Regions from separate parts of the Enterobacter cancerogenus genome, predicted to be linked through region 3. Evidence: predicted binding sites of a transcription regulator. Region 3 holds the regulator's gene; each other region holds the start of a gene.

Region 1 (4,657 bases), 1.0 Mb from region 3:
AGCCCCAGCTCCATCAGCGCCGCCACGTGCAGCCCGGATTCGGCTTCGGCGAATTCGTTTGCCAGCGCAGAGGTAATGCTGTTACCTGGCATGAACAGCGATACGCTGTCGAGCTGGTAGGTGTTACCGATAATAAAGGTGACCGCCATGGTTTCACCCAGCGCGCGGCCCAGGCCCAGCATAATACCGCCGATGACACCATTTTTGGTGAACGGAAGAACGATGCGCCAGATGACTTCCCAGGTGGTGCAGCCGATGCCGTAGGCCGACTCTTTCATCATCACCGGGGTTTGCTCGAAGACATCGCGCATCACCGCCGCAATGTACGGAATAATCATGATGGCGAGGATCACGCCTGCCGCCAGAATACCGATACCAAATGCCGGGCCAGCGAACAGGGCACCAACAAACGGGATGGTGGAGAGAACGTTGCCGACCGGCTCCTGGAAGTAGGTCGCGAACAGCGGCGCAAAGATAAACAGGCCCCACATGCCGTACACGATACTGGGGATCGCGGCCAGCAGTTCAATGGCGATACCCAGCGGACGACGCAGCCAGCCTGGCGCCAGCTCCGTCAGGAACAGGGCGATACCAAAACTCACCGGAACCGCAATCAGCAGGGCGATAAACGAGGTCACCAGCGTGCCGTAAATCGGCACCAGCGCACCGTAGATGTCGTTTGGCGCATCCCACTCTTTGGTCCACAGGAAGGAGAAACCGAATTTCTGGATGCTCGGCCATGAGGAGAAAATCAGAGACACGATAATGCCGCCCAGCAGCAATAGCACAATCAGCGCAGCCAGTCTGACCAGCGCGCTGAAAATCATGTCACCTTTTTTACCCGGAGGGTTAAATACAGGCTTGGTTGCAGCCATAAATTACTCTTCTGTTTGAAACGTCTTACGAATATGCCCGGTGGCGCTAACGCTTACCGGGCCTACAGGTGGAGCCGTAGGACGGGATAGCGTTAGCGCCACCCGCCATCTTCGTCAAAAATATCCTGTTAGTACAGCGCTTTACCGCTGCTGTCTTTCACGTTGGTTTTCCATGCAGCCCGAATCTGCTCAACCACGCTGTCCGGCAGGCTGGCGTAATCCAGATCGTTCGCCTGTTTGCCGCCGTTTTTGTATGCCCAGTCGAAGAACTTCAGCACTTCAGCACCCTGCTCAGGTTTCTTCTGCTCTTTGTGGACCAGAATGAAGGTGGTAGAGGTGATTGGCCAGGCGTCATCGCCTTTCTGGTTCGTCAGATCCTGAGCGAAGGATTTGCTCCAGTCAGCGCCTTTCGCGGCGTTAGCGAAGTTCTCTTCGGTCGGGCTAACCGGTTTGCCGTCCGCAGACATCAGTTTGGTATAGGCCAGGTTATTCTGCTTCGCGTAAGCGTACTCTACGTAACCGATGGAGCCCGGCAGACGCTGGACGAACGCGGCGATACCGTCGTTACCTTTGCCGCCCAGACCGGTTGGCCAGTTAACGGTAGAGCCAGAACCGACTTTCGATTTCCACTCTTCGTTCACTTTCGCCAGGTAGCTGGTGAAGACGAAGGAGGTACCGGAACCGTCAGCACGACGCACCACGGCGATGTTCTGCGAAGGCAGTTTTACGCCCGGGTTCAGTTTGGTGATGGCTTCGTCATCCCATTTTTTGATTTTGCCAAGGTAGATATCACCCAGGGTTTTACCGTCCAGCACCAGCTCGCCAGACTTCAGGCCCGGGATATTCACCGCCAGCACCACGCCGCCAATCACGGTCGGGAACTGGAACAGGCCTTCCTGCGCCAGCTTGTCATCAGACAGCGGAGCATCGGACGCGCCGAAATCGACGGTGTTTGCGGTAATTTGTTTTACGCCACCGGAGGAGCCGATACCCTGATAGTTAACCTTGTTGCCGGTTTCTTTCTGGTAGGTATCCGCCCATTTGGCATACACCGGCGCAGGGAAGGTTGCACCCGCGCCTGTCAGGCTTGCTGCTGCAAAGGCAGAGAAAGCGCTCAGAGATAAGGTCGCGGCGACAACAGTTGCGACAGTGGTACGCATAACTTTCATAATGTCTCCTGCAAGGATTTCGTAAATCATTGTTTAAGTGGCTACGATGAGCAAAATAGGACAAACAGGTGACAGATAAATGTACGAAATATGACAGTTTTATGACAATGAAAAATGAATGTTTAACACGATGAAAAATAACAGTATTAATTCATGGCGCGGTCATTTTTTTGTCATATTTTTTTGAGAGACGGTAACGCTGAGAGGGCAAATATGACAACGGCTGTCATAAACAGCCGTTGAGACATCAGTTGATGATTTCTATCGTGAGCGTCGCCGTTGCTGAGAACGGCCCCGGCTGAGGTTTGGCCCCGGTGGCGCTGGCTGGCGCACCTGAAAAAGTGAGCGTGCCCTGCATATCACCCAGTGTCTCGGGGGATTGCGTCGTTTCAGCCGCAAGTTCCCCGCCGTTAACGTTCACTTCTTTGTCCCGCTTATCGTAAATCTTAATGCCGACATCCGGATTATTTGTCGCAACCATGGTGCCATCCGGGCTTGAGCCAGAGGCCTGTATCGTGGCCCCGAGTAGGTCGAGAGTAAACATATTTGAGCATTTAATATTCACTTTCCGCGTGATCTTATGCCGCTTCAACGCCTCGCCTTTTACAGAGGGAAACTCGGAGGCGAGGATTTTTTTGAAATCAAACATAATCGTCTGGCCTTCGTCTATTTCACAGGTTTGCGGAACCGTTAACGACCCCTCAACGATCACGTCAGAAATCACTTCATGCGAAACAGTAACAGGATCGATAGTGGCATAGATATTAGCCATAACCGTTCTCGGTATATTGACGACGCCCGTAAAATGCCTTTTGACGTATAAATAGATAACACCAGAGCCGCCGCTGTAAAAGGTGGTGGCTGAACTGATGCCGTCATGGCATCCGTAGTGCCCCCCCGTGTCATTAGGCATATGATCGAAGGGCACTGACACGTAGCCTTTTCCAAGAACGTAAACAATCAGGCCAATATCAAGCTGGGCGTTGAGATCGTAAAAATGCACGTTTCGTCTAATGGCAGTAGGCTTTAAGGAAGGATTAACGATACTGGTGATATAGGCATATTTATAGGTCTCGTCTTTTCCCGTCAGACAGTAGCACGTGCCTTTAAATGACAGTGTCCCGTTATCGATCATGATGTCTTCGATCATTCCGACAGAACTTGAAGTCCAACTGAGCTGTTTATTGAACTGGAAATTATTGTGGTAAACGCCGTTATCCGGCACGCAGTACCCCGTCGGCGCGGACCGCGCAAAAAAAGCGGCAAAAAAAAGGGCTAAAAGCCAGAAGCGTGATTTCATTTTTATCCTTTATCGACAAATGACGGGAAGCTGCACAAGCCCAAAATCGGGTTGCTGGTGGATGACGTAATCGGCCCGGCAGATCTTGCCGTCGCTCAGGGTGAGGGTGAACTGACCGGTTTCCGGCATCCCTGCAAGGTAGAGTTCACCCCCATCGCCCACGATGCCCGTCACGCTGCCGGTAGGTAGCGTTGCGGTGCCCATCGCACCGAAGGGGGCTGGTTTGCCACTGGCCAGCGCAACGTTAAACAAAACCCGGTAGCCGATGTGCGTGACAAACTCAGCCTTAACCACCGCGCCGCGCGTGGGCACAAGCTGCTGTACGCTTTTCTCAAGCTCGATATTGCCGGACGTGAAGTCATTATTGCCAAGCGCGATACGGTTTTCGTCGTAAGGCGATAGCTGCGTTTTAACTGTATAACCGCGCCAGTCGGTCGCTACTCCATTTTCGTTATCAACAGACAGCCCGGCCGCTCCCGGCGCTTTTATCAGCGCCACGGTTTCGCCCATCTCCTGGGAGAAGGTGATCCCCTCAGAGTGGACCAGCACGCCGCCGCTGACACCGTAGTTCACGCTTTGGCTTTCATCGCTCCAGGCATAGTTTGCCTTCATGGAACCATACGAAGCATCCCAGTTCAGGCCAGCGTTTCCGCCTGCGTTAGCGTTGTTTTCGCGATATGACTGCTGCAGGTTCCAGCTCAGGTTGTTATCTTCGAGCACGTTGCCGTTTAGCCCCACCTGGTGGGACGGGCTGCTGTGGCCGCTGTGAGCGTAGCTGTAGTTGGCGTAACTGTGCGGCAACCAGTCTGATAAGGGCAACGAGACGGAGAGCATAATCACATGCTCGCTTTCATCCTCATGCTGCCACTCTCCCACGCTGCTGCCCGCCGTATCGGTGTAGTTCCATGACAGGTTCCACATAATTTGCCGCCAGCTGTTGCTGTAGCCCACCTGAATCAGGCGCTCAACGTCATCCGTTTGCCAGTATTGCTCCCGGCTCAGCGTCAGATAAATGTTGCCGTAACCTTCCGTAAACGGCTGGGTCCAGGTGCCTTCAAGCCGGCTGCGACGGTTGCCCGTTTGCCAGAAGCTGTCGCTGTCGCCGTTACGCGAAGCCCATTCATCCAGCGTATAGAAGCCTTCCGTCGAATAGCGATAGCCAACGATACGCAGGCTGGTATTACTGACATCAAAGGTTTTGGAGTACAGAAAACGCCAGGATTGCCCCTGCGTTTGGTCGTCGGAAAAGCGTGAGTCAGCGTGGGTCACATCGATCGACACCGCGCCGATTTCGCCCAAATCTTTACCGAGGC
Region 2 (4,657 bases), 460 kb from region 3:
CGCCCGCACCGATGGTGTATATCGGTAACTTAGGCCGCGAACTCAGTCCGGCGGCAGCGAGCCTGTCGCTGGGGGACAAACTGGATCTGATGGAGCAGTACGTCGGCAAGAAAATCATCGACGGCGTGGTGGTGGGGCCAAAAGTGGATGTCTCCGGCATTGGCGATCGCGTGGTGGTGCAGGAGCCGCTGGAGGCGAGCGATATCAAATATCGCCACGACCGCCACCTGCTGCGCGACGCGCTGGAAAAGGCGATTCAGGCGTTAGGTTAGGTACGTTTTTGCGGCCTGATGCCCTCACCCACCGGGAGAGGGAAAAAGTAGGCCCGGTAAGCGCAGTGTCACCGGGCAAAAACCACTTACGATGCCGCGATGAACAGATCCCTCAGCTGATGCAGCTGGTCGCGGATTTGCGCGGCCTCCTCGAACTCCAGATTCTGCGCGTGCTGCATCATCTGCCCTTCCAGCTCGTGGATCTTCTGCTGCAACGCTTTCGGCGTCAGCGCGACGGTATCCTCTTCCACCACTGGACGGGCTTTCCCGCGCCCTTTGGTTTTGGTCTTCGCAATGTTCTGACCCAGCGCCAGAATATCCACCACTTTCTTGTTCAGACCCTGAGGCGTGATGCCGTGCTCTTCGTTGTAGCGCTGCTGCTTCTCGCGGCGACGTTCCGTTTCGCCAATCGCTTTCGCCATTGACGGGGTGATCTTATCGCCGTACAGGATGGCCTTACCGTTAACGTTACGGGCGGCACGGCCAATGGTCTGAATGAGTGAACGTTCAGAACGCAGGAAGCCCTCTTTGTCGGCGTCGAGGATCGCAACCAGCGACACCTCTGGCATGTCCAGGCCTTCTCGCAGAAGGTTGATCCCCACCAGCACGTCAAACTCGCCAAGGCGCAGGTCGCGGATGATCTCCATACGCTCAACGGTATCGATGTCCGAGTGCAGATACCGCACCTTCTCGCCGTGCTCTTCCAGATATTCGGTCAGGTCTTCGGCCATACGTTTGGTCAGCGTGGTGACCAGTACGCGCTCGTTAATAGCGGAGCGGATACGGATCTCCGAGAGCAGATCGTCCACCTGGGTGGCGACAGGACGCACCTCGATAATCGGGTCGAGCAGCCCGGTCGGACGCACCACCTGATCAACCACATCCTCGCCGGATTTTTCCAGCTCGTAGTTGCCCGGCGTTGCCGACACGTAGATGGTTTGCGGCGCGAGGGCCTCAAACTCTTCAAACTTCATCGGGCGGTTATCCAGCGCCGACGGTAGGCGGAAGCCATACTCCACCAGCGTCTCTTTACGCGCGCGGTCGCCGCGATACATCCCGCCGATTTGCGGGATGGTGACGTGGGATTCGTCGATCACCAGCAGGCCATCCGCAGGAAGATAGTCAAACAGCGTCGGCGGTGCTTCGCCCGGCCCGCGCCCGGAGAGGTAGCGCGAGTAGTTTTCGATGCCTGAGCAGTAGCCCAGCTCGTTCATCATCTCCAGGTCAAACTGGGTTCGCTGGCTTAAACGCTGCTCTTCGAGCAGCTTATTGTTCGCCAGCAGCACCTTACGGCGGTCTGCCAGCTCGACCTTGATATCTTCCATCGCCTGCACGATACGCTCGCGCGGCGTGACGTAGTGCGTTTTAGGGTAGACGGTAAAGCGCTGGATTACTGATTCAATGTGCCCCGTCAGCGGGTCGAACAGCGACAGCCGCTCAACCTCTTCGTCGAACAGCTCCACGCGCAGGGCCATGTCGTCCGATTCCGCCGGGAAGATATCAATTACCTCGCCGCGCACGCGGAACGTGCCGCGCTGGAAAGCCTGGTCGTTGCGGGTGTACTGCAGCTCTGCCAGGCGGCGCAGGATCGCACGCTGGTCGATAATCATCCCCACCGTGAGGTGAAGCATCATCTTCAGGTACAGATCCGGGTCGCCCAGGCCGTAGATGGCCGAGACCGACGCGACCACCACCACATCACGCCGCTCAAGCAGCGCTTTGGTGGCCGACAGACGCATCTGTTCGATGTGTTCGTTCACTGAGGCATCTTTTTCGATAAAGGTGTCAGAGCTGGGAACGTAGGCTTCCGGCTGGTAGTAATCGTAGTAAGAGACGAAATACTCCACCGCGTTTTCCGGGAAGAACTCTTTCATCTCGCCGTAAAGCTGTGCCGCGAGGGTTTTGTTGGGTGCCAGCACCATGGTTGGGCGCTGCAGGTCGGCAATCACGTTGGCGACGGTAAAGGTTTTACCCGAGCCGGTCACCCCCAGCAGCGTCTGGTGTGCAAGCCCATCTTCCAGCCCCTCTTCCAGGCGGCGAATCGCCTCAGGCTGATCCCCCGATGGACGGAAAGCGGAATTCAATTTGAACGGTTTACTCATGGCAACGACCTGATGACGGATTTAGCGGCAGACGTGTAATTTTACTCCTTGTTGCCAGGATTGCCAGTAAAAAACACTGGATGAAAAACCAGTAGCATGTCAGGATATTTAGCATAGCAGCCGGATGATGAGCGTAAACCCGGTCGAAATTTCGACAGGGACGAGATAAAACACCAGCGTTCGCGGTTATCCCCAAAAATTTTCCTTTTTTAACATTTGTCAAGCTACGTAATGAAAGTTTTATGGCAGTGGATGACAGTTTAGTGACGGCAATTGCTTTTATCTAACAAGTTGATTAACAGAGGATATTTCCGAAAGCCGCGTTTCGCATCAATTCAGGCTTAAGCCGCGTATTCTCTCGCTTATCGCGTGTTTTCTAACTCTCATACACAAGGTTATCCACAGGAATAGTGGATAACTGCGTGCAGCCCATACAGACCGCCGCTCGGCAACGTCCCGGTTTTTCCCACGAAGCGGCTGCAAAAAAATTTTATCACCCTTTTTTGACGCGCAAGCGCGAGGTTTATCCTTATGGACTGGCGAGATCTTAATCACATTTCTGCAATGCGCTAAGGTCAAGGTATTTCCCGGTTTCAGCATTTTCTGCGTTGCCGCTGAGCCACGGGATCTCCCCCAGAAGCGGCGCGGGCAGCATTCGCTTAAGCGTTGCCAGATACTCCGGATGACGTTTGCCCGGTGCGACCACATCGTTCGCGATCCAGCCAGCCAGACGCAGGCCTGCCTGCTGCACGGCCTGCGCGGTCAACACCGCGTGGTTGATACAGCCAAGCTTAACGCCGACCACCAGAATTACCGGCAACCGCTCAGCCTCAACCCAGTCGGCAAAAGTTTGCTGCTCTGAGAGTGGCGTAAACCAGCCGCCCGCCCCTTCCACCAGCACCCAGTCCGCCTGTTCTTCCAGGGCACGCAGCCCGGCCGAGAGTACGTCAAACGCAATCGGACGCCCCTCGTCCGCGCTGATGATGTGCGGTGAGGTTGGCTCCGCGAAGGTATAGGGATTCACCGCCGCATAGGCCAGGTCGATACTGCTGTTACGCTGGAGCGCCAGCGCGTCGGTGTTACGCAGGCCTTCCGGCGTCATCTCGCTGCCGGAGGCCACAGGCTTAAACCCCGCGGTCTTTTTTCCCAGCCGACGGGCAGCCTGCAGCAGTGCCGCGCTGGCAACCGTTTTGCCCACTTCCGTATCCGTACCGGTCACAAAATAGCGTTCAGTCACGTTCGATAATCCCATGAAAAAGTTGATAAGAGAGCGGGAACGCGCCCCGCTGCTGTGGCCACGCCAGCCCCAGGCGCTGCAACTGACCGCGCGTGAGCGGTTTTTGCTCGCGCCCGGCGTGCAGGTGCGTTGCGCCAATGCCCTTGAGTGAGCGCATGGCGCTGAGGGCATCGCGGAAGTCCAACGTGACCGTTTGTACCCTGCTTCGGTAACGCCAGCCTGCCAGCGCCCTCAGCACCTCGTCGTGCGACAGGAAGCGGTTAGCGTGCGGACGATCGTCCACGGCTTTCCAGGCCTGATTAAGCTCCGGCAGAGAACTGTCGAGCAGGGTGGTAAACGCCACCTTGCCGCCTGGTTTCGCCACGCGATAAAGCTCCCCCAGCGCGTGCGGCAGGCTGCTACACCACTGCACCGCCAGATGGCTCCAGACCAGGTCGAATTGCCCGTCAGGCAGCGCGATGGCTTCAATATCGGCAACCAGATAGCGGTCAGCCGACTGCTGCTGGCGCGCCTCGTTGAGCATCTGCTCCGAAAGATCGAGCGCTGTCACCGTGCTTCCCGACTGCCGCCAGTAGCGGCTGTTCGCGCCCGGCCCGCATCCCGCATCCAGGACCTGCGCAAATTGACCGCCTCCCAGCGCGGCCAGCAGCCCTTGTGCGCTCTGGCGCTGCAGTTCGTCGTGCTGCGAGTAGCTTTGCGCCGCCCGGCCAAACGCGGCGGCGATGGCCTGCTTATTGACTGGCGTCATCGAGCGCCTCCAGCAGTGCGTCGATATCCTGCGACTCGTGGGCCGCCGTGAGGGTTAAGCGCAACCGCGCGGTGCCCGGCGGAACGGTGGGAGGCCGAATGGCGGTGACCCACATTCCGCGATCGCGCAGCGTCTGCGCCAGGCTCAGCGCCCGGCTGTTTTCCCCCACGATCACCGGCTGAATGGCGCTTTGAGACTCGGCTATCCTGTAGGGAAGCGAGCCTAAACCCCGGCGAAAACGCGCAATATGTTCAGCCAGACGCTGCCTGCGCTCCGCCCCTTCCGCGCACCGGATCAC
Region 3 (4,657 bases):
ACCTGACGCCCTGCAGCACGGTCCCAGACAATGGCCAGAACCAGCGCGACAACGGTAGGCAGCAGCCAGGCCAGACCTTGCTCGGACAGCGGCAGACGCTGTGTCCAGCCAGGCAGCACTTCACTGAATGCCGATGCTTTAATCCCGTCAAGGATACCAAAAATCAGGCTGATAAACATGGCCGGCGCAATAATTCGCGAGGAGTTGTTCCACCATGGACGGGTAAAGCTCAGCACCACCAGCACGATGCACGGCGGATAGATGGCCGTCAGCACCGGAATAGAGATTTGAATCAGGTGGCTCAGCCCCAGGTTGGATACCGCCATGGAGAAGATGCCAAGGATAAAGACCAGCGTGCGGTAAGAGAGCGGCAGATACTGGGCAAAGAACTCCGCACAGGCGCAGGTCAGGCCAACCGCGGTCACCAGACACGCCAGGAAGATCAGTACCGCCAGCAGCATGCTGCCCGCACCACCAAAGGTGTGCTGAACGTAAGCATGCAGGATCGCCGCACCGTTGGCATTCTGATCAACCAGCGTTGCGCTATCGGACCCCAGGCGGAACAGCGCCAGATACAGCAGCGTCAGGCCCACACCGGCCATCAGGCCAGCCCAGATGGTGTAGCGGGTCAACAGACGCGCTTCGGTCACGCCGCGAGAACGCGCGGCATTCACGATAACAATACCGAAGACCATCGCACCCAGCGTATCCATCGTCAGATAGCCGTTTACAAAGCCGTTAGAGAAGGCTGCGTTCTGGTAGGCATCCATCGCGTGGCTGATAGGCCCCGCCGGCCAGATGATGGCGGCAACGGCCAGCACGATCAGCGCAATGATTTTCAGCGGAGCCAGGAAATTACCCACGGTATCCAGCAGTTTGCCCGGATAAAGGGAAACCAGAATCACGATGGCAAAATAAACCAGGCTGTAGATAAACAGCGGCATCGCGCCGTCACCGGTCAGCGGAGCAATCCCCACTTCGAAGGAGACGGTCGCGGTACGCGGGGTCGCAAACAGCGGGCCAACGGCCAGATAGCAGACGGTCGCCAGCAGGACGCCCGCCACTTTGCCAATTGGCGTGCTGAGGCTATCGACGCCGCCACCCACTTTCGCCAGCGCGACCACGGTAAGCACCGGCAGCCCCACGGCAGTAATCAGGAAGCCAAACGCGGCGGTCCAGACGTGTTCACCCGCCTGTAAACCAACCATAGGAGGGAAAATGATGTTGCCTGCGCCAACGAACAGCGCAAATGTCATAAAGCCCAGCGCGATGATGTCACGCGATTTTAAGTGATGGGTCATAGAACCTTACTGCCTGTGGATGTGGTGTTGAAAACGTTGAGATTTTCGCCATCCCTCGCGGGACGATACAGCGGAAAATTTGCTCAATTTCAGCGGGATATGCTCCCGTCCTGGCGTGGCGAAGAATAGTTTTTCGATTTACCACGCAAATACAGTCGGTCTGACAGTATATGGGGGGCAATTTAAACGCTTATAACGTTTAAAGGCAAGGAGGGATCGTAAAACCAGAACAATATACCAGCATAGAAATTCAAGGCAGCACGATACGCCATATTCAGGAAAAACCCATGGCTAATCATGCGAACAAAAAAACAACAGCCGTATAATATTCACCCGCGTTTCGCTTGACTGCAAAGCAAACGGGCCAGCATACGCTGACCCGTGGAAAGGTAAAATGACACACCCGCCGTCAGGCGATCTTTTTGGCAATCAATCGTTCCGGCATGACGAAACTGAAACGGGTTCCTTTGCCCGGCGTACTCTGAATATCAAGACGGCTTTCGTGGTGATTCACCGCATGTTTCACAATCGCCAGTCCAAGACCGCTGCCCCCGGTCTGGCGTGAGCGCGCTTTATCCACACGGTAAAAACGCTCGGTCAGGCGCGGAAGGTGCTCCGGCGCAATGCCCGGCCCGTTATCCTCGACGCTGAACTCAGCCCCCGCCGGGGTAGGCTGCCAGCGCACTACGATATGCGTTCCCTCCGGCGTGTGGTTCACCGCGTTATAGACCAGGTTGGAGATGGCGCTGCGCAGCTCATCCTCGCTGCCGAGCACTTTGAGGCTGTTATCCACCTCAAAGCTGAAGGAGTGTTTCTTATGGCTTAACGTCTGTGCTTCACGCTCCACCACGCGCAGCATCATCGGCACGTCAATGGTGTCAGTGAGCGCCAGCGACGGAGCCGCTTCAATTTTCGAGAGCGTCAGCAGCTGCTTCACCAGCCCTTCCATCCGGTGCGTCTGCTCGCGCATGGTGTGCAGGGCTTTCTCGCGCGGTGCTCCTTCCAGCGTTTGCTCCTGCATCATCTCCAGATAGCCCTGCAGCACCGTCAGCGGCGTGCGCAGTTCGTGGCTAACGTTGGCGAAGAAGTTGCGGCGCGCCCCTTCCAGCTGGTGCATCTGGGTCACGTCGCGCGCCACCATCAGCCACTGCCGATCGCTGTAGGGCATCACGCGGATCTCAAGATGACGGCCATTGTTGAGCTTCAGATCGTGCGGGCGGGTAAAGTCACGCTTTTTGAGGTACAGCGTGAACTCGGGATAACGCAGAAGGTTAAGGATATTCTGGCCATTGTCATCCGGCCAGCGCAGGCCGAGCAGCTGTTGCGCCAGGCCGTTACACCAGAAGATGGTCCCCTCTTCGGTGGTTAAAATAACCGCATCCGGCAGCGATTCTGCGCCGCTGCGAAAGCGTTTTATCAGGCTGCCCAGCTCGCGGCGGCGCTTTTTATTACGCATCTGCATCTGATGCAGGCCGTACAGCAGCGGCTCCCAGCTTCCGCTTCCCGGCGGAGGGGTCATACTTCTGTCCACCCACAGCCACCAGGAGAGGCGCAGCAGATTCCAGAAATGCCAGATCAGCAATCCGGTCACCGCGGCCAGTAAAAACCACGGCAGATAGCCAAAAATAGCCCCCAGAATGAAGGCCGGAATACAGCATAAGATCAGTTCAAAGACGAGCCTTTTCCATGACAGACGTTCCAGCACGCGTCACACTCCTGTCATTGTTCAGAAACGGGTCGAAAAACGATAACCCGTGCCGCGGACCGTCTGCACCATGCGATCGTGGCCGCTCAGTTCCAGCGCTTTACGCAGGCGGCGAATATGGACGTCAACCGTTCGGTCTTCGACATAGACGTTAGTTCCCCAGACGTTATTCAGCAACTGTTCGCGGCTGTAGACGCGCTCCGGGTGGGTCATAAAGAAGTGCAGGAGCTTAAATTCGGTCGGCCCCATGTCGAGAGGATTTTCGCCGGTCATGACGCGGTGCGAGGTCGGGTCAAGGCTCAGGCCCTGCATCTCAATCACCTCTTCCACCGCCATCGGCGAAATACGGCGCATCACGGCTTTAATGCGGGCAACCAGCTCCTTCGGGGAGAACGGCTTGGTAATGTAATCATCCGCGCCGGTTTCCAGACCGCGAACGCGATCCTCTTCTTCACCGCGCGCCGTCAGCATAACCACCGGAATATCGCGGGTCATCGCTTCACGTTTAATGTGTTTGATAAACTGCAGTCCGGAGCCGCCGGGCAGCATCCAGTCCAGCAGGATCAAGTCGGGCCAGGGTTCATTCAGCTGATTCACCGCACTGTCATAATCTTCCGCTTCAATCGGCTGGAAACCGTTTTGTTCGAGCACGAAGCACACCATTTCACGAATCGGAGCTTCATCTTCTACGACCAGAATACGTCTCGCCATACTTTGCCCTGTTTTGTCTTATTTAAGTTACATGTTGTAATTCGGCGCCATTATGCGTCAGATTTATGACAGATTTATGAAAAACATTACCATCATCAATGGCAAACTGTTGTTTTATTACAGCGGTTATTTTCCGTTCCCTGAAAGTTTATAATCCCCCCCATCTTTTTTCGCCACGGATCTGATATGCGCATACTTCACACCTCGGACTGGCATCTGGGTCAAAATTTTTACAGCAAAAGCCGCGCCGCTGAACATGAAGCGTTTCTGAACTGGCTGCTGGAGACGGCCCGGTTGCAGGAGGTCGACGCAATTATCGTGGCAGGCGATATTTTTGATACCGGACAGCCGCCGAGCTATGCGCGCGAGTTGTATAACCGCTTTGTGGTCAACCTGCAGCAAACCGGCTGTCATCTGGTGATTGTCGCGGGCAACCATGACTCCGTCGCCACGCTGAATGAATCCCGCGATATTCTGGCGTTCCTCAACACGACCGTGGTGGCGAGTGCCGGGCACGCGCCGCAGATCCTGAACAAACGCGACGGCACGCCGGGGGCAGTGCTGTGCCCGATCCCGTTTTTACGCCCGCGGGATATCGTTCAAAGCCAGGCCGGCCTTTCCGGCAGCGAAAAGCAGAAGCATTTATTGCAGGCCATCACCGACTATTATCACCAGCAGCACGCACAGGCCTGCACCCTGCGCGGTGAACAACCTCTTCCCGTTATTGCCACCGGCCATTTGACCACCGTCGGAGCCAGTAAAAGTGACGCGGTTCGCGAGATCTATATCGGCACCCTGGACGCCTTCCCGGCGCAAAACTTCCCGCCTGCCGACTACATCGCCCTTGGGCACATTCACCGCGCGCAGGTGATTGGCGGCTGCGAACACATCCGCTACTGTGGCTCGCCCATTCCGCTCAGTTTTGACGAAACGGGCAAGG
Region 4 (4,657 bases), 1.7 Mb from region 3:
CCCGCCGCTGGATAAGCGTATCGAAGCACTGCGCAGCGGGGAATACCTGAAGTAACGCAGAGCGTTTAAAGATAAACCGGGCGGGGTAAACCTCCGCCCGGTTTTTTTATGCCTGCGCGCGGGGTTGCGTGATCCGCAATCCGCTGACAATGGCCGCAGTCGTCGCCAGTGTTCCGGCCGTAAGCAGCGCAACGTGGGTGCCGTTCTGCCCGGCAAGGTTGAACATCAGCGCAACCAGCGCGGCACCGGTACTTTGCCCTAACAGACGCGCCGTTCCCAGCATGCCGCTGGCTCCGCCGCTGCGATGGCGTGGGGCAGCGGTCATAATGGTATGGTTATTGGGTGACTGGAACAGACCAAAACCGGCTCCGCACAGGACCATTCTCCAGATGATATCCATGTCGGAAGGCGTGGAGGGGAGCAGCGCCAGCGCAAACAGGCCGCTCGCCATCACTACCAGCCCTAACGCACCCAGCAGCCCCGCATGGACCCGTTCAATTAAATAGCCTGCCAGCGGGGCCATCACCATGGTTGCCAGCGGCCATGGCGTCAGCAGCAGCCCTGTCTCCACCTCGGAACGACCCACGATGCTCTGCAAAAAGAACGGCAACGCGACCAGCGCCAGCATCTGGGCGCAAAACGAACAGATTGAGGTGCAAATAGAAAGCGAAAACAGCGGAATACGCAGCAGGTCTACCGGCAGCAACGGCACCGGCAGCGCCAGCTGACGACGGACAAAGAAGAAACCCACGATCAGCATGGCGGCGACTTCTGCTGCGATAAGCGTCAGAGATTGCCCTTGCGCGAAGCCACTCAGGGCCGTGATAAGTAGACCGAAGGTTAGCGCATTCATCACCGCGCTGGGTAAGTCGAAGCGCGGCTTGTTGCTTTTGGGGCCATTAGCCGGGAGATAACGCAGGGCGAAGAAAATAGCCACAATCCCGAGCGGCACATTTATCGCAAAAAGCCACTGCCATGAAGCAACAGACAGGATCGCGGCAGCAATCGTGGGGCCTGCCGCCGAGGAAACCGCCACAATAAACGAGTTGATGCCCATCCCCCGGCCTAGCTGGCGCTGGGGATAGATAAGCCGTATCAATGCCGTATTCACGCTCATCAGAGCCGCGCCGCCGAAGCCCTGAGCAATACGGGCCAGCGTCAGGGTATGCAGTGAGTCCGACAGGGCGCAAAAAAGCGAGGTCAGCGTGAAGACCACCAGGCCACACTGATAGACCCGCCGGTAGCCAAACATATCCCCCAGAAAAGAGAGCGAAAGTAAGGAGATCACAATCGCGATTTGATACGCATTCACAATCCAGATGGAGCTGGCAGGAGAGGCGTTGAGGTCGCTGGCGATTGTGGGCAATGCGACGTTGGCAATCGCGCCGTCGAGGACGGCCATCGAAATACCAATAATAATGGTGGCGATAGCACCATACCGCTGGGGCAACGGCAGGCCATCGGAAGCGTGTTTTTCCATGGGAAATGAAATGCTCAGGATGAAATTATTCTCAGGGTAACTATTTTAGCATCGTTATTTCGGTTTTATGTCGCAGATTTGTAACGAAGTAAACGCAGATTGATTGCAGGCAGCATGACTCGAATTTATAATAAAAACCGGTTCTGATTTTTATAAAACACTCTGTATGAGGTGATAAATGGCAATCGCAGATTTGGATAAGCAGCCAGATTCTGTTTCTTCCGTGCTGAAGGTGTTTGGCATCTTGCAGGCGCTCGGAGAAGAGCGTGAAATTGGTATTACAGAATTGTCGCAGCGCGTGATGATGTCGAAAAGCACCGTTTATCGCTTTTTGCAGACCATGAAGTCTTTGGGCTATGTCGCTCAGGAAGGCGAGTCTGAGAAATACTCTCTCACGCTGAAGCTGTTCGAGCTGGGTGCCCGCGCGTTACAAAACGTGGATCTTATTCGCAGCGCAGATATTCAGATGCGTGAACTGTCACGCCTGACGAAAGAGACGGTCCACCTGGGCGCGCTGGATGAAGACAGTATCGTTTACATCCACAAAATCGACTCGATGTATAACCTACGTATGTACTCGCGTATCGGACGTCGTAACCCGCTGTACAGTACGGCAATCGGTAAAGTGCTGCTGGCCTGGCGCGATCGCGAAGAGGTGACGCAAATTCTGGACGGCGTGGAGTATAAACGCAGCACCAACCGCACCATCACCAGTACCGATGAGCTGCTTAAGGTACTCGATACCGTTCGCGAGCAGGGCTACGGGGAAGATAACGAAGAGCAGGAAGAGGGGCTGCGCTGCATTGGCGTACCTGTTTTTGATCGCTTTGGCGTCGTGATTGCGGGCCTGAGTATCTCATTCCCGACGCTGCGCTTCTCGGAAGAACGCCTGCATGAATATGTTGCTATCCTGCACACTGCGGCGCGTAAAATCTCTGAGCAGATGGGTTACAACGACTACCCGTTCTGATTGCTGTCAGGCATAAAAAACGCCGCATCGTCTGCGGCGTTTTTTTTATACTGTTAAACGGTTAGCCGTTATCGATGACCACGGACGTTTTACGCAGTACCGGGCAGTTGGTTAATCCAATGATACCGCTGTCGGAGTGCAGATACTGGGCGGTACTCATACCCTGTGCCGTGACGTACTTACACTGAATGCCTAATCCCGCTGCATTTTCGGTGCTCCCCACAAGCACACCATATCCGGTTAATAAAAGGCCAATCCACACAACGGCCAGTGCAATAGTTGTTCGAATGATAAAATGCATCATTACCTCTTTATCTTTGTTGTCATGCACTAAGCCTAAACGGTTTACGGTGTGAAACAAGTGAACTATTCCGAAAAGGATTTGATGCGGTTACAGTTAGCCGCTGTTTAAGATTAGCGTGCTAACCTGGTAACATACGGTCATAAGACGGAGTGTGGAGTGAAAAAAATACGCTGGGTGATTCTGATTATTGTGCTGATAGCATGCGTCGTATTGTGGACGCAGACTATCAATGTGATGTGCGATCAGGATGTACAGTTTTTTAGCGGCGTTTGCGCAATCAATAAGTTTATCCCGTGGTAGACCGCATTTTTTCTCAATGTGATGCCCTTCCTTCGCGCCAGTGGTAAAATAGCCGTTTTTATTGAGGTGGTGAAATGGGTGAGTTACTGAATTCAGGGCTGCTAAGCTTGGCGTCCCTGGCAATCTCGTTGATTGTTATGGTGGTAGGGCTTGTCATATGGTTTTTCGTCAACCGTGCCAGCTCCCGGACTAACGAGCAGATTGAACTGCTGGAAGCGATGCTCGATCTGCAAAAGCGTCAGAATGCGCTGCTGCGTCGTTTGTGTGAAGCCAACGAGCCTGAAGAGAAAGCGGTAGTGAAAGAGAGTGCGCCAGACGCTAAAGACGATGAAGACGATTTCATTCGTCTGGTGGCCGAACGCTAGATTGCAATGATGGGAGGTGGCCGTGGTCTGGAAAAATCCCTGGTATGACCCCTCCCTGAAACACCACACGCCGGATGGTTTTCGCAATACCCATTCCACAGGACATCAGCCCGGCGATGTCGATCGCTGGCAGAAAGAGCGTAAAGCCGCTGGCCTGCCGAAGCCCCCGTCTTCTGGATACGACGCCTTTATCCAGACCTGGTGGCAGCCTGTTGAACTCAACGCACGCCCGGAGGATGGGGCATGGTGGCTTGGGCATGCCAGCGTGTTATTGCGCATGGACGGCAAGTACCTCCTGACCGATCCGGTTTTTTCCCATCGCGCATCACCCGTGCCCTTTCTTGGACCACAGCGAAAAACCCCGCCCGCTATCACCGTCGAAAGCCTTCCGACACTGGATGCGTTGCTGATTTCCCATAATCATTATGATCATCTTGATGCCGCAACGGTGCGAAAGCTCTTGCGGCGCTTTCCGGGCCTGATCGTATTTGTCCCTCTGGGCCTGGGGGACTGGTTCCTCAGGCGGGGGGCAAAAAATGTGGTTGAACTCGACTGGTGGCAGAACGCCAACTGGCAGGGAATAACCCTGACCGCCGTACCGGCGCAGCACTGGAGCATGCGCACGCCGTGGAATCGTAATCGTTCATTATGGTGCGGCTGGGTTGTCGAGGGGCGACAGCATCGGTTCTGGTTTAGCGGGGATACCGGGTATTCGCCGGAACTGCTGTTAATCCCGGAGCGGCTTGGCGCAATTGATTTTGCCGCACTGCCGATTGGCGCATATGCACCCGAATGGTTCATGGCAGTGCACCATATGAACCCCCATTCTGCCGTGGCGCTGTGGCAAGGCCTCGGGTGTCCGACTGCTTTTCCCATTCATTGGGGCGTGTTCGAACTGGCCGATGAATCTCTTGATGAACCCGTGCAGGCGTTACGAAGGGCGCTTGATAATGTAGCACCCGTTAATAATTCATTCAGGATACTGAAAATTGGCGAATATTTATCCGTATAAAGCGTGCGCCGGTTCGTTATCTATATTCGGTATGGAGCATCGCCCGGGAATGTTTTAATTATATCGAAACGTTTTGCTTGCCTTCTTTTGATGCAGCGTCATAAATATTTCATTATTTTAGTGCAACGTATTTTTATTAAACGGTGGTTTTTAATACAGTTTGCCAAAGGCAATTAAAGCTGTTTTTAAAATGTAACTTTTCAGGTACGTTGCAATCATTTCGGCA

What was found. Region 3 encodes PhoB, which activates phosphate uptake and scavenging genes when phosphate is short. Its sites were predicted from a motif close to CTGTCATAAAACTGNCNNAT; they were not measured.
Region 1: pstS (phosphate ABC transporter substrate-binding protein PstS) is a predicted target of PhoB. The motif match lies at 2,133-2,152, and genes of this name have one in related genera.
Region 2: uvrB (excinuclease ABC subunit UvrB) is a predicted target of PhoB. The motif match lies at 2,604-2,623, and genes of this name have one in related genera.
Region 4: kdgR (DNA-binding transcriptional regulator KdgR) is a predicted target of PhoB. The motif match lies at 1,548-1,567, and genes of this name have one in related genera.

What each region holds. Positions count from the first base shown of each region.
Region 1 covers NZ_CP077290.1:2,689,529-2,694,185, forward strand. Annotated here, with positions in the region: gene pstC (phosphate ABC transporter permease PstC) at 1-875, opposite strand, end outside; gene pstS (phosphate ABC transporter substrate-binding protein PstS) at 1,004-2,044, opposite strand; gene I6L58_RS12715 (fimbrial protein) at 2,292-3,344, opposite strand; gene I6L58_RS12720 (fimbria/pilus outer membrane usher protein) at 3,354-4,657, opposite strand, start outside.
Region 2 covers NZ_CP077290.1:1,185,440-1,190,096, forward strand. Annotated here, with positions in the region: gene yvcK (uridine diphosphate-N-acetylglucosamine-binding protein YvcK) at 1-272, shown strand, start outside; gene uvrB (excinuclease ABC subunit UvrB) at 359-2,374, opposite strand; gene bioD (dethiobiotin synthase) at 2,922-3,611, opposite strand; gene bioC (malonyl-ACP O-methyltransferase BioC) at 3,604-4,359, opposite strand; gene bioF (8-amino-7-oxononanoate synthase) at 4,343-4,657, opposite strand, start outside.
Region 3 covers NZ_CP077290.1:1,644,823-1,649,479, forward strand. Annotated here, with positions in the region: gene brnQ (branched-chain amino acid transporter carrier protein BrnQ) at 1-1,301, opposite strand, end outside; gene phoR (phosphate regulon sensor histidine kinase PhoR) at 1,711-3,006, opposite strand; gene phoB (phosphate response regulator transcription factor PhoB) at 3,028-3,717, opposite strand; gene sbcD (exonuclease subunit SbcD) at 3,904-4,657, shown strand, end outside.
Region 4 covers NZ_CP077290.1:4,717,023-4,721,679, forward strand. Annotated here, with positions in the region: gene htpX (protease HtpX) at 1-55, shown strand, start outside; gene I6L58_RS22350 (MFS transporter) at 107-1,480, opposite strand; gene kdgR (DNA-binding transcriptional regulator KdgR) at 1,659-2,450, shown strand; gene I6L58_RS22360 (YobH family protein) at 2,512-2,751, opposite strand; gene mgrB (PhoP/PhoQ regulator MgrB) at 2,911-3,054, shown strand; gene I6L58_RS22370 (YebO family protein) at 3,129-3,419, shown strand; gene I6L58_RS22375 (MBL fold metallo-hydrolase) at 3,442-4,431, shown strand.